2 linked regions of the Novipirellula caenicola genome follow. The protein of the gene in region 2 interacts with the protein of the main gene of each other region in a pairwise test. Links are inferred from orthologs where the notes say so. Each region holds a gene or a part of one and is shown on either strand. Other genes may lie near its edges.

Region 1 (6,736 bases), on a different replicon or contig from region 2:
GGGAATGCAGAAACCTGCGAGTCGCATCGGTTCCTGCATTTTCTAATCTCCCATTTTCCAACCTTCTTCGTCCGCTGTTTGGCGTTGGAGCTGTAGCATCACGCTGCCTCTCTGACGCAGCAAACTCACTCTGATCAAGTCCGCAATCGATTTGACACGCGTTAGCGAAAAAGGGGAGCAAGGTTAGAAAATGTGATCGCGAAAACCAATCAAGCTGCTTTCCGCGTGGGCTCGCCCTGGTGGGGCAATTATCGGCACAACTTCACGCGAGCAACTGATTCCACCGATTCCAGATTTTGACCAAGCTCTCATTCAATGTTGCGACACAATCACAAAAGATGCTGTGTCCCTGTTGGTTGAAAAAGAGGTTTGACCCCTTTGAATTCATACCCCCTTTTGAATTCCATCCTTCTTCTCGGGCGCCAGAGATAGCCCACTCATCGTCTCGTTGGGCTTTCTCGCGTTGGTCGTACATTTGTTTGTCCTCCGTCTTCGCGGAAATGATTTTGTTTGGCTCCGAGTGCTACCTTCAGTCTATCAACATAAACAGGTTGCCAATCAAATCTTTCCAACGCGAACACAACCACGCAGCTATCAGCACGCAAACAAAAAGCCACCGAATGTTCTTGGCAGAGTTCAGAAAGTAGATTGCCGAGCCACCTAGGAGGCATGCTAGTTCGAGTAAGCTGGGGAGGACGACATGAATGAAATGCAACGTGTTCAGATGGGCGATCTGAGGGCTTGTCCAGTCGACGCTTGCATGACCAAGCCTATTCATCTCGTCGTTCACCATTACGATGCCGACGAACTTCGCATAGATAAAAGACGTCAATACTCCGGCAAGGCAGAAAGAAAGAGGGATAACTTTATGTCGTAACATTACGTCGAACACTTGGCGTTTAGGTGTGAACCCGGGACCGGAATTCGCGAGATTGATCGTTACTGGGCCTCTCGGACCATACGGATCGGGGTGAATGAGTGCCGGGCACCTTTGCTCGTACCGCGGTCGGTATCGACAGAAATATTGATGCGACAGAAAAATAGAGAAGCCCAACGTCAGCAAAAAAATCTTTCTGTCGTTTTCTAAACGCTGTGTTCCGGGCCGAAGAGCCTGACATTTGCGGGGTGTGGTTCAAAGATCCGAGCGATCGGTCGGGACGTCGGTATTACATTCCATCATTTTCTCTGCACCTAGCCAGTTGGGTAGGACCGAGGGAATTTCCGAAGCTTTTCCCCCTAAATGCAAGATGCCCCGCTTCAATATGCATCTGTGTGGGTGGCATTTTTTTTTAGAGCAGGGTTCGTAGCGCCTCGGGCAGTGCCAGGCACTCTTGCTCGAACACGCGGGCGGCTAATGTGTCGGCGTCGTCATCGGGTTTTACAGGGCATGACCTTTGCACAATGATCGGACCGTTGTCGTATTCGTTGTCGACGAAATGGACCGTGCAGCCGCTGATCTTGACGCCTCGCTTTAGTACCGCATCGTGTACGAAGTGGCCATACATCCCCGCACCGCCGAACGACGGCAGCAGCGACGGATGGATGTTGATCACTCGGTTTTCAAAGTCGTTGGGGACGAGCACATGATTCAAATAGCCCGCCATCACGACGTATTTGACTTCGGCTTCGCGGCAGGGATCAAACATTTCACGTGAGTGTTCAAACGGATCGCGGTGATCACGTTTACGAACCACTCGCGTGGGAATGCCATCGTTTTTGGCGATCTCCAAGCCACGAACATCGTCACGACTGCTGATCACCAATCGAATTTCGATTGGCAACCCGTGTTCGTCACGATGGCGGATCAAATTGGCAAGCGTACGCCCACTGCCGCTCAGGAATACCGCGATGGGAAGTTTCGATTCGCTCATGTTGGATTCTGGCATCAGACGTTCTTTTGCACAAAGACTTTGCCGAATTCCGTTTCGCTCGGCTCGGTACCCGCGATCGCATCGGAGCGAAGTTCGCTGGCTAGCGTTTCGCTGCAGATCATATCACCATGTTCTTTAAGCGCCGTTGCGACTTCGATGTCGTCGCTGAGGATGCCTACGGTGATGCGGTCGGTGTAACCACAATCGATTTCTTTCCGCTTGCTTTGGATCGTTCGGATCAGGTCCTTGGCGATCCCTTCGCGGCGGAGTTCGTCGGTAACCTCGGTGTTCAGAACGACAACACTGCTGGCACCTTGGCTGGCGGCCCAGCCCTCTTTGGCCTTCAAGCGAACTTCGATGTCTTCGTTATCGAGTTTCAACGGTTCACCGCCGGGCAATTCGATTTCCACGAATCCGTCACGCCCCAGTGCCGTCAGCAGCGTGTTGCCGTCGGCGGTGGTCAGTGCTTTTTTGACCGCCGGCATGTTTTTGCCAACGCGTGGGCCGAGTCGTTTGAAATTTGGGACCACGGTGTACTGCACGTACTGGTCGCCTTCGGTGGTGTAGTCGACCGATTTGACGTTCAATTCTTCGCGAACGAGCGAGTCGTGCGACTTCAGCCAATCGATCTCTGCATCATCCGCCAACACCACTTCGACTTGCGAAAGTGGCAAGCGGACTTTCAGTTTGGCTTCGGCGCGTGCGGCACGGCCAAGCGAGGCGATTTCACGCAGCAGTTTCATGCTGGTCGAAAGTTTCGCGTCGATGCGATCGTTGTCGGCGACCGGGTAATCGCACAAGTGGACGCTCTTTCGTGTGCGATCTCCAAACGGTTCGGTCAAGCTTTGCCAAAGCGTTTCGGATAGGAACGGCACAAACGGAGCGACGATCTTGGTGATCTGCAGCAGCGATTCGTACAGCGTCCAGTAGGCATCGTGTTTGTCTTGCGAGTCCTTGTCGCTGGCCCAGAATCGGTCGCGGCTACGGCGAACGTACCAATTGCTCAATCCGTCGACGAACGACGTGATCGCTTGGCACGCGTTGTAGTTGTCCAGCACGTCCATGCGGTCGACCACGATTTCATTCGTGCGATTCAGCTCCGACATGATCCAGCGATCGATTTCACTTCGCTCGCTGATATCGCGGTACGTTGGAGCCGACGCCAAACTTGCCGAAGTGAGTTGATCGTCCGCGTCGGTTGCGGTGGTAGGATCGAAACCGTCGATACCGGCGTAGATGCTGAAGAAACTAAAGACGTTCCAAAGTCGCAGCAGGAACTCGGGGATCGAATCTTTGATCGATTGTTCGCGGTAGCGGATGGCGGTCCACGGCGGTTGCCCAGCAAAGAAGAACCAACGCAGTGCATCGGCACCGTACTTGTCAAAGATCTCGTTGGGCTCGCGATAGTTTCGCAAGCTCTTGCTCATCTTGTTGCCGTCTTCGCCGAGCATTAACCCCAGCACGATGCAGTTGCGATACGGATGCGGGTAGGCTTGAGCGGCCAAATCGTCGGAAAGGGTGTCCGACACCTTTTGAGTTTCGCCACCATCTTCTCGTTCGCTGATCGAGGCCCCTTCGCCGAACAACATCGTGCTGATCGCCAATTGGCTGTAGAACCAACCACGAGTCTGGTCGAGTGCTTCGGAGATGAAATCGGCGGGGAATTGATCTTGGAACGATTCGTGGTTTTGGTGAGGCCAGCCCCATTGGGCGAACGGCATCGCACCGCTGTCGTACCAGCAGTCGATGACCTCGGTCACCCGTTGCATCCGAGCACCCTCGGCGAACGGCGAATCATAGGTGACCGCGTCGATGTAAGGTTTGTGGACTCGCAGATCGTCCGCCAATTCGGGGTTGGCCGCCTTGGCCTGTTCCCAAACTTCGGTTCCTTGGACACCCGGTTTGGCCAGGATTTCGTCGTAGCTGGCGACCGCTTCCATTTGTCCGGTTTCTTGGCAAACCCAGATCGGCAGCGGTGTGCCCCAGAAACGTTCACGCGACAGTGCCCAGTCGACGTTGGATTCGAGGAAATTGCCAAAACGACCGTTTTGGATGTGTTCAGGTTGCCAGCCGATTTGCGAATTGTTTTTCAGCATCAGGTCGCGGAACTTGGTTGTTCGCACGAACCAACTGCGGCGTGGATATTGGATCAGCGGATCTTCGCTCGCTCGCCAACAGAACGGATAATCGTGAAGGTATTGCTCGAGCAACAACAACTTGCCGGCGTCGCGTAACATCCGCGAGATCGGTTTGTCGGCGTCCTTGACCCAAGTGCCTTTCATCTCCGCAAAGTCGTCAGTGAACTTGCCGTCCGGTCCGACCGCGCACAACAGCTCGGGCCGATCGGTTTCGACAAAACGTGCTTGCTCTTGGGTCAGCACTTCGTAGTCGACTTCGCCGAACGCTGGTGCTTGGTGAACGATACCGCTACCCGATTCGGTGGTCACAAAGTCAGCCGAGACGACTCGCCACATCAACGCTTCGGATTCGCCGCTGGTCAGGTTGCCGGTCGCGTCGCCGAGTGTTTTGTAATAGTTGTCAAACGGAGGAACGTAACGCTGGCCGACCAGCGATTTTCCGGAGACGGTTTCCAGGACGGGAAGTTCGCGTTTCAGTTTGCCTGCGATCGTTTCGACTAGGTCGGCTGCGATCACCAGTTCTTGGCCGGTTTCGTCGTCACGGACGACGGCATAGTCCAATTCGGTGTGGACCGCCGCGTACATGTTGCTTGGCAGCGTCCAGGGAGTCGTGGTCCATACGACAAGCGAACGTTTGGGATTGTTGACCAACGGGAACAGCACATACACGCTGGGGTCGGCGACTTCGCGATAGCCTTGGCCGACTTCGCCCGAGGACAGCGCCGTGCCGCCTTGGGCCCACCACCACACGATCTTGTGTCCTTGGTACAACAGCCCGCGTTCGAAAAGTGTCTTTAGACTCCACCAAACACTTTCGATGTAGCTTTGGTGGTAGGTGACGTAGGCCTTTTCCAGGTCGACCCAGAATCCGAGTCGGCGGGTCAGGTCTTGCCACTGCTGCATGTAGCGAAACACGCTCTGTTGGCATTTTTGGATGAAGGGTTCGACACCGAACGCTTCGATCTCTTCCTTGCTGTGGATGCCGAGTTCCTTGCCCACCTCGACTTCAACCGGCAAACCATGCGTGTCCCAGCCCGCTTTGCGTTCGCAGCGATAGCCTCGCATCGTTTTGTAGCGGGGGAAAACGTCTTTAATCGAGCGGGTCAGACAGTGGCCAGGGTGCGGCAAGCCATTCGCGGTCGGAGGGCCTTCGTAGAAGACAAACGAAGGAGCATCGGCACGCTGAGCCAACGATTTTTTGTAGATGTCGTGATCGTCCCAAAACTGCAAAACTTCGAGTTCAAGTTTTGGGAAATTGGGGCTGCTCGGTGGAGCACGGAAAGGACTCACGGAAGCGGGCATCATCAATCGCTTTTAGACGCTAGGGCAAAGGTGTTCGGGAGTCGGCGAATTTCAATATTCCGCCAGACAACAACTAATCGGAAACCATATCCGATTTTAAGACACCTTTGCAGGACCTGTGTTCGAAGAGCGGGCGTGATTTCGCGGTACAGCCATGCCCAACGCCGCTGACGCTAACGAGTGCGTTGGGAGTCGCTGATTTTGGGCAGTGGATCTTGCTAAAGATCCACTTGCACGTAGAAAACAGGGAGCTTTCGCAAGCTCCACTACCGAAACGGGGGATCTAGTCGTTCAGGTCGTCGTCGACGTCGTCAAAGTCGTCGAAATCTTCCAGTTCGTCGTCCTCGGTGCCGTCGCCGCTGCTCAGCCCAAATTCGGCACTGATTTCGTCTTCGATCTCGATCTCGTAGTCGTCTTCGAGTTCTTCCTCGAAATCGTCGTCAAAATCGTCATCGAAATCATCTTCGTCGATATCGTCGAATTCATCGACCTCGTCGTCTTCATCGAGTCCATCGTTGAATCCGTCGTCGCCCGTGCCGCCTCCTTCGGAGTCGTCATCGGAGCCAAATCCGGAGTCCTCGTCCCCATCATCGTCGTCGTCATCATCAAGCAAATCGTCGTCATCGATCGATGTTGGCGAAGGCAAAATCGCACCCCCCGTCCATGCCGTCATGGTTGGCGGCGTCATCTGTCCCGAAAACGTGCCGCCTAAATAGTCGCCTTCGTGCGGATTTGTTCGCGGAACGGTGGGCGATGTCGCGGTCGATGGAACCAATTCGGATTGTTCGGTAGGGGTAGGCATAAGTGATGAAAGATCTCAGAAAATTCTTGTAGAAAGCCAGTTCGATAGCAAATTCTGGCATGGATCGCCGTCAAGCGTAGCTGCACAAATGACGGGGATGATTCACATGGGGTAGTCTGCGGTGCTTTGGGGGGACAGGAAGAACTGCGTGAGTTTCTCGATCCAGCACAATTTGTCAACGCAGTTCGACCGGAACATCCGATTCAATCGGATCAGGTGGCAATCACTACCCGATTGGCCAAGTTCTCGCCAAGGGCAGTGCTCTAGCCGACGTGAACCACATTTTGATACCTCACATCAAACCGACAAGGCGACTGGCAACATTCGAGCGAGGAATTCTTGCAGAAATTTTGATTTCCCAAGTTTTTCCCGTCGTTTGGACAGCGTCATTGTCAATCCAACCTCACACAAACACACCTTTGATGAGCTCCGCCGGATCCCGTCGGTGCCCAGTAAAACGCATTGTCGGGGGCAAGGGATCGCCGATGCCACCTTGGAATCATCAATCGTTGCGGATTTAACGGATGGAAATCCTATGAGAAACTTTGCTGTTCTATCGCTCCCTTTGCTCGCAATCGGTTGTATCAGCGTCGCGGTGGGGTGTGCAGGCCGACAATATGGAC
Region 2 (5,539 bases):
CTTGAATGATCAGCACACCGATAAACGAGCTGATCACGCTGCCTCGCCCGCCCATCAAACTGGTGCCACCGATCACGCAAGCGGCGATGGCCGCCAATTCGATTCCGATAGCTGCGTTCGGGTCGGCCGTCGACAATCGCGACGATTGGGCCAAGCCGGCCAAACCACACATCAATCCGCTGATCCCAAACACCGCAATCGAATAGGGAGCCGCGCGGATGCCCGACATGCGGACCGCTTCGGCGTTCGTGCCAATCGCGACACAATAGCGACCGAACACCGTCCGCATTAATACAAATTGGCCCGCAATCACGGTAGCCACGGCGACAAAAAACGCCGGTGACAACAGGATGCTCGTGATCGGTTGACCAAACCACTCGATGCGGCTGCCGATGTAAACCGATTGTGAATCGGTCACCACCTTGGTCGCACCGCGAGCGATCTCCAGCATCCCTAAGGTGACAATGAACGATGGGATGCCGAAGCCAACCGAGATGAAGCCGTTGATCAATCCGCAGCCCCCCGCAACCAACATCGCAATCGGCAGCGCCGCCAACAGCGGCCACTCCTGGTTCGCCATCAGCACGCCCAGCACCGCGGATGACAGCGCCAACAGCGACCCGACCGACAAATCGATGCCGCCCACTACCAGGACCAACGTCATACCGACGGCGAGAAACGTCAGATCAGGAATCTGGTTCGCGATCGATACCAGCGTGGTCATCTGAAAAAAATTCTTGCTCATCACGCTGAACACCGCGACAAGTGCGATCAGCACCGCCACCAGTCCACCGTATTGAAGAATCGATTGTCGAAGTTGAGTTTGTTTCATTGGAAATGATGATCTTATGAATGGACGCTCTGCAAACGGTCTTTATAGCCGTGGAACGATGCTTGCATGATTTTTTCTTCGCTCCACTCGTTGCGACCGAACGTGTCGACCATTCGGCCCGCCGACATCACCGCGATGCGATCGCATGTTTCAAACAATTCTTCTAAATCACTGCTGACGATCACGATCGCTTTGCCTTGATTGGCTAACGTTTCGAACAGTTGATAAATCCGCTGTCGTGCCCCGGCATCGATGCCGCGAGTCGGTTCGTCAAACAAAAAGACGTCGGCGTCGCGAACCAGCCATTTGGCGACCGCAACCTTTTGCTGGTTCCCACCGCTCAGCGTGCCAACAAATTGATCAATCGACTCGCAACGTGTCGCCAACGAGTCTCGCATCTCGGTGGTGATGCGGTTTTCTTCGGTCTCGCGAGTCAATCCGAGACGCGAAAATCGTGGCCACAAACTGCTCAGCGTCGTGTTGGTGCGAATCGATTGTGACAATAACAACCCATCCTGTTTGCGGTCTTCGGTGACCATCGCCATGCCCGCCGCGACCGCTTCGCTGGGGTGCCGGAACCGACGCGGTGTGTGATCGCGGCCTAGGTAAACGTGTCCAGACGTCGCAACATCGGCGCCAAAGATCGCTCGCAATAATTCCGTCCGGCCCGACCCCACCAATCCCGTAATCCCTAGTCGCTCGCCTCGCTGCACGGTGAAGCTGACTTCGCGAACGATCCCCGACGTCAACGACTCGACCCGCATCGCCGTTTCGCTGCTCGTGTGGCAGACGTGATCACGTTTGGCTGATGCCGTCGCTTCGCCGCTCATCAAATCGACCATTGCATCGGTCGTTAGCGATGCGGTCGGTTGGGTGCCCGCAAGCGTCCCGTCACGCAGCACGGTGACTCGGTCGCTTAACCTTGCGACCTCGTCCAAGCGGTGGCTAATGTAGATGACCGCAACCCCGTCCTCACGCAGTCGCTGCAAATGGGCGAACAATTGCTCGGATTCGCTACCTGATAGCGCTGCGGTGGGTTCGTCCAGGATCAGCAGCTTGCACTGGCGTGCCAGCGCGGCCGCGATCTCGACCATTTGTTGCCGACCTACCCCGAGCGACCCGACCAACGCGTGTGTGGAGACGTCTGACAATCCAAAGCGATCCAGGATCTGCTGAGCCATGCGGTGCAGTTCCCTTGTGTCAACCGCGCCGAATCGATGGGGTAACCGAGTCAGCAGCAGGTTTTCGGCGACCGACAGCGTCGGAATCAGATTCAACTCCTGCTGCACGATCTCGACACCGCGGCTTTCCGCGTCTTGCTTGTTCGACGGAGCAAACGAGTCACCCTCGAGCGTCATCTCGCCTTCGGATGCTGGCACAAGCCCGCTGATGATCTTGCACAACGTGCTTTTGCCCGCCCCGTTGGCTCCCAACAGTGCATGGATCTCGCCCGAACGTAGCTCCAGCGACACGTTTTGCAGAACCGTTACACGGCCGTAACGCTTTGTCAGCCCATCGACTTGCAATAACGAACTCACAGGCTTTCCTTTGTGATCAAATCGACCGGCGTTTCAACATCGGCGGTGGCTGCCGATTTTTCGTTGACTTGCTTCAGCGCCGCCTCGATACCAAATACCGCCAACTGATCACCGTGCTGGTCCGCGGTCGCCAGGACCTTGCCTTGTTTGATCGCCTCTTGAATCGCGGTGATATTGTCAAAGCCCACGATCATCACTTCGCCTTCGCGGCCTGCACTTTTGACCGCCGCGATTGCCCCCAAGGCCATTGAATCGTTCGCCGCCAAGATCGCCTTGATCTCGGGGTGTTCGCTTAACATCGACGATGCAATCGTGTTCGCTTTGCTCATCTCCCATTCGGCCGTTTGGCTGTCGACGATCTCAATCCCAGCGTCTTGCATCGCGGCTTGAAAGCCTTTCAAACGCTGCTGGGCATTGAATGAAGTGCGGATGCCCTCCAAAATCGCCACCTTGTCTCCTTTGTTCAGTTTGGCCGCCAAGTGATCGCCCACCGTCTTGGCTCCCGCCATGTTATCGGGACCGACAAACGGGATCGAAATCTGTTCTTGTGCCAGCACGTCGGCATCCAGTCGATTGTCGATGTTGATCACGACGACACCCGCTTGCGATGCACGACGCAGCGCCGGAACCAGTGCTTTTGAATCCGCCGGAGCGATCACAATCGCATCCACGCCGCTGGCGACCATTTCTTCGACGAGCGAGACTTGGCGGCTGAGGTCACGTTCGTCCTTAATTCCGTTGACGACCAAGTCGTAGTCATCCGCGTGTTCAGCTTGATGTTCCGTCGCCCCATCAGCCATGGTCGAAAAAAACTCGTTCGCCAACGACTTCATGATCAAGGCGACGCGAGGCTTGTCATTGTCCGCGTCTGCGGCTTGGGGACCTTCGGGCGTGGTCGACGATGAGTTGCAGCCCACCAACAACATCAGGGCTAACAGCAAAATGGAATGACGAACGTTCATGGTTCTCTCTTTGACGTGTGCGGTAAAAATGAAAGGATGTTTTATCGGGGCAAATCCGTATCAGGACAAATCAGTTCGGAAGTTGTCTTTGGGGTCATCCGAGGGTCGTAATGCGTTCGGCTCAGGAAATTTCGTTTGTGTTCGATCCGTTGACCAATCAGCATCCCAACCCGATGCGTGAGTTTTTGAGTTGCGCTCTTATCACAACCCGAAGCGTCAGCGAGGGAATCTTTAACTTGGCTCGGTGCCTCGCTGACGCGCCGGGTTATGATTTTTGAAGCCTCACGCTCTCAAGAGCCACTCCTCACTCCTCACTCCTCACTTGTTTCTCAATCATCGGACGCGTCCCCATGCTTGGCTGGGCGCCATGGCGTGATGCCGCGATTGCCCCCGCCGCGCTGGCGAATCGTACGGCCTGGATCAAGTTGTCGGTTTCGGCCCAGTGAACGCCCAAGGCACCCGCAAACGCATCCCCTGCGGCGGTCGTGTCAACGGCGGTAATAGGGTGAGCCGGGAAGTGGTGCAATGTGTTGTTTGAGTACAGCACCGATCCGCGGTCCCCCAACGTGATCACGACGTTCTCGCATCCTCGGCGGTGTAGTTCTTGGGCCGCGTTGTTCGCATCTTCGATCGTTTCAACGGGACGCCCCACAATCGCAGCCGCCTCGGTTTCGTTCGGGCAAACCAAGTCCACGCCCAGCAGTTCATCGCTCCACACCTGGGGTGCGGGAGCGGGGTCCAGGATGGTCCGCACGCCGGCTTGCTTGGCGATTGCGATGGTGGCGAGTACCGCATCGAGCGGGATTTCAAGCTGCAACAGCACCACTTCGGCCGTCTCGATCACATCACGACGCGTTTCGATATCCTCAGGCGTGACGCGTCCATTGGCTCCTTGGACCAACATGATCGAATTCTGGCCGCTGGCTTCCACCGTCACGATGGCAAGTCCGCTGGGGCAATCTTGGGTCGTGATCACGCCATCGCATTGAATGTCGTGCGATTTCAAGTTCTGACGTAGAGTGCCAGCGAAGGCATCGTCGCCGACGCGGCCAATCATTCGCACATCGCTGCCCGCCAAGGCAGCGGCGACCGCTTGATTAGCACCTTTGCCTCCACTGATCTCGGCCGACGAAGTTGCCGTGATCGTTTCTCCAGGACGAGCAAAACGGTCACAGCGAACGACCAAATCCATATTGATCGATCCAACGACCGTGATCTTGGGGCGTTTGCGTTTCATCGTTTTGCCTCGCCGATCGAGTCGCGGCTCACTAAGTGTACTTTCATCGAATGTTTTTTGATTCGGGGACGTTTGCCGCTTCGCAATTGTTGGGTGATCAGTTCGGCGGCGGTGCGTCCCAGCGCCGGGACGTCTTGTGCGATGGTGGTCAGCGGAACACTCATAAAATCGGCGAAAGGAATATCGTCAAAGGTCACGATCGACAGATCCTTGGGAACACGCAGCCCCATTTCCGAAATCAGCCGCAGGGCTCCCAAAGCGTTTGGAGTGCTAAAGGCGAAAAAGGCAGTGATGTTCGGATGCAGGCTTAGTAGTCGTTTGGCCGATTCGTAGCCCGAATGTTCACTAAAACTGTCGCCGGCGATCATCGCCGAGTCCAATTGGATGTCATGTTTGGCTAATCCCTCGCGAAGTCCTTCGATTCGTTGGTCGTTCGGTAACGTTCCCGGTAATCCTTGCAACACGCCGATGGATCGGTGTCCATGGTCCAGCAGCAACTCGGTTGCCCGCTGGGCACCGCAGCGATGATCCGATGTGACTTGGACGAGTTTACTTTTGGCAAATCCGCGATCGACCAGCACAACCGGCAGCCCTGTACCATCGATTGCGGACAGATGTTCGTGTCGTCGACCGACGGGACAGACGACCAGGGCTTCGATTTGTCTGGCAAGCAGTTGTTCGATTAATTGTTCTTCGTTTGCGGTGGTTTCGCGGCTGTCGGCAACGATCACTGAGTAGCCTTCGTGTTCGGCGGTCAAAGTGACTTCGCGAGCGATTGAGGCGAAGAACGGGTTCGACAGATCGGGAACGACCACGCCGACGAGTCCCGAGCGTTTCAGTCGCAGCGACCGAGCGACCTGGCTAGGCCGGAAGCCGAGTTTGGCTGCCGCCTTTTTGACTGTCTTCTCGGTGGCCTCACTAATCCGGTACTCACGAGCGCGACCGTTGAGCGAGCGTGAAGCGACGGAAA

The links.
Region 1: the proteins of ABEA92_RS07130 (region 2) and ileS interact in binary tests that used the Escherichia coli proteins (3 or more experiments, as listed by UniProt). The link is inferred for Novipirellula caenicola from one-to-one orthologs.

Annotation. Positions count from the first base shown.
Region 1 is NZ_BAABRO010000001.1:687,229-693,964, reverse strand. The notes cover bases 1,686-5,697. They hold ileS (isoleucine--tRNA ligase), read right to left. Parts: upstream 5,315-5,697; coding sequence 1,886-5,314; downstream 1,686-1,885. Other genes in these bases: ABEA92_RS02410 (hypothetical protein), read right to left, coding at 5,595-5,697; purN (phosphoribosylglycinamide formyltransferase), read right to left, coding at 1,686-1,886. Also shown: more of purN, read right to left, coding at 1,290-1,685; more of ABEA92_RS02410, read right to left, coding at 5,698-6,113; ABEA92_RS02405 (penicillin-binding protein activator LpoB), read left to right, coding at 6,649-6,736. UniProt on the Escherichia coli protein: Catalyzes the attachment of isoleucine to tRNA(Ile). As IleRS can inadvertently accommodate and process structurally similar amino acids such as valine, to avoid such errors it has two additional distinct tRNA(Ile)-dependent editing activities.
Region 2 is NZ_BAABRO010000002.1:894,671-900,209, forward strand. What follows is about bases 1,350-4,164. They hold ABEA92_RS07130 (sugar ABC transporter substrate-binding protein), read right to left. Parts: upstream 3,333-4,164; coding sequence 2,367-3,332; downstream 1,350-2,366. Other genes in these bases: ABEA92_RS07125 (sugar ABC transporter ATP-binding protein), read right to left, coding at 1,350-2,370; rbsK (ribokinase), read right to left, coding at 3,637-4,164. Also shown: ABEA92_RS07120 (ABC transporter permease), read right to left, coding at 1-832; more of ABEA92_RS07125, read right to left, coding at 847-1,349; more of rbsK, read right to left, coding at 4,165-4,569; ABEA92_RS07140 (LacI family DNA-binding transcriptional regulator), read right to left, coding at 4,566-5,539. UniProt on the Escherichia coli protein: Part of the ABC transporter complex RbsABC involved in ribose import. Binds ribose. Also serves as the primary chemoreceptor for chemotaxis.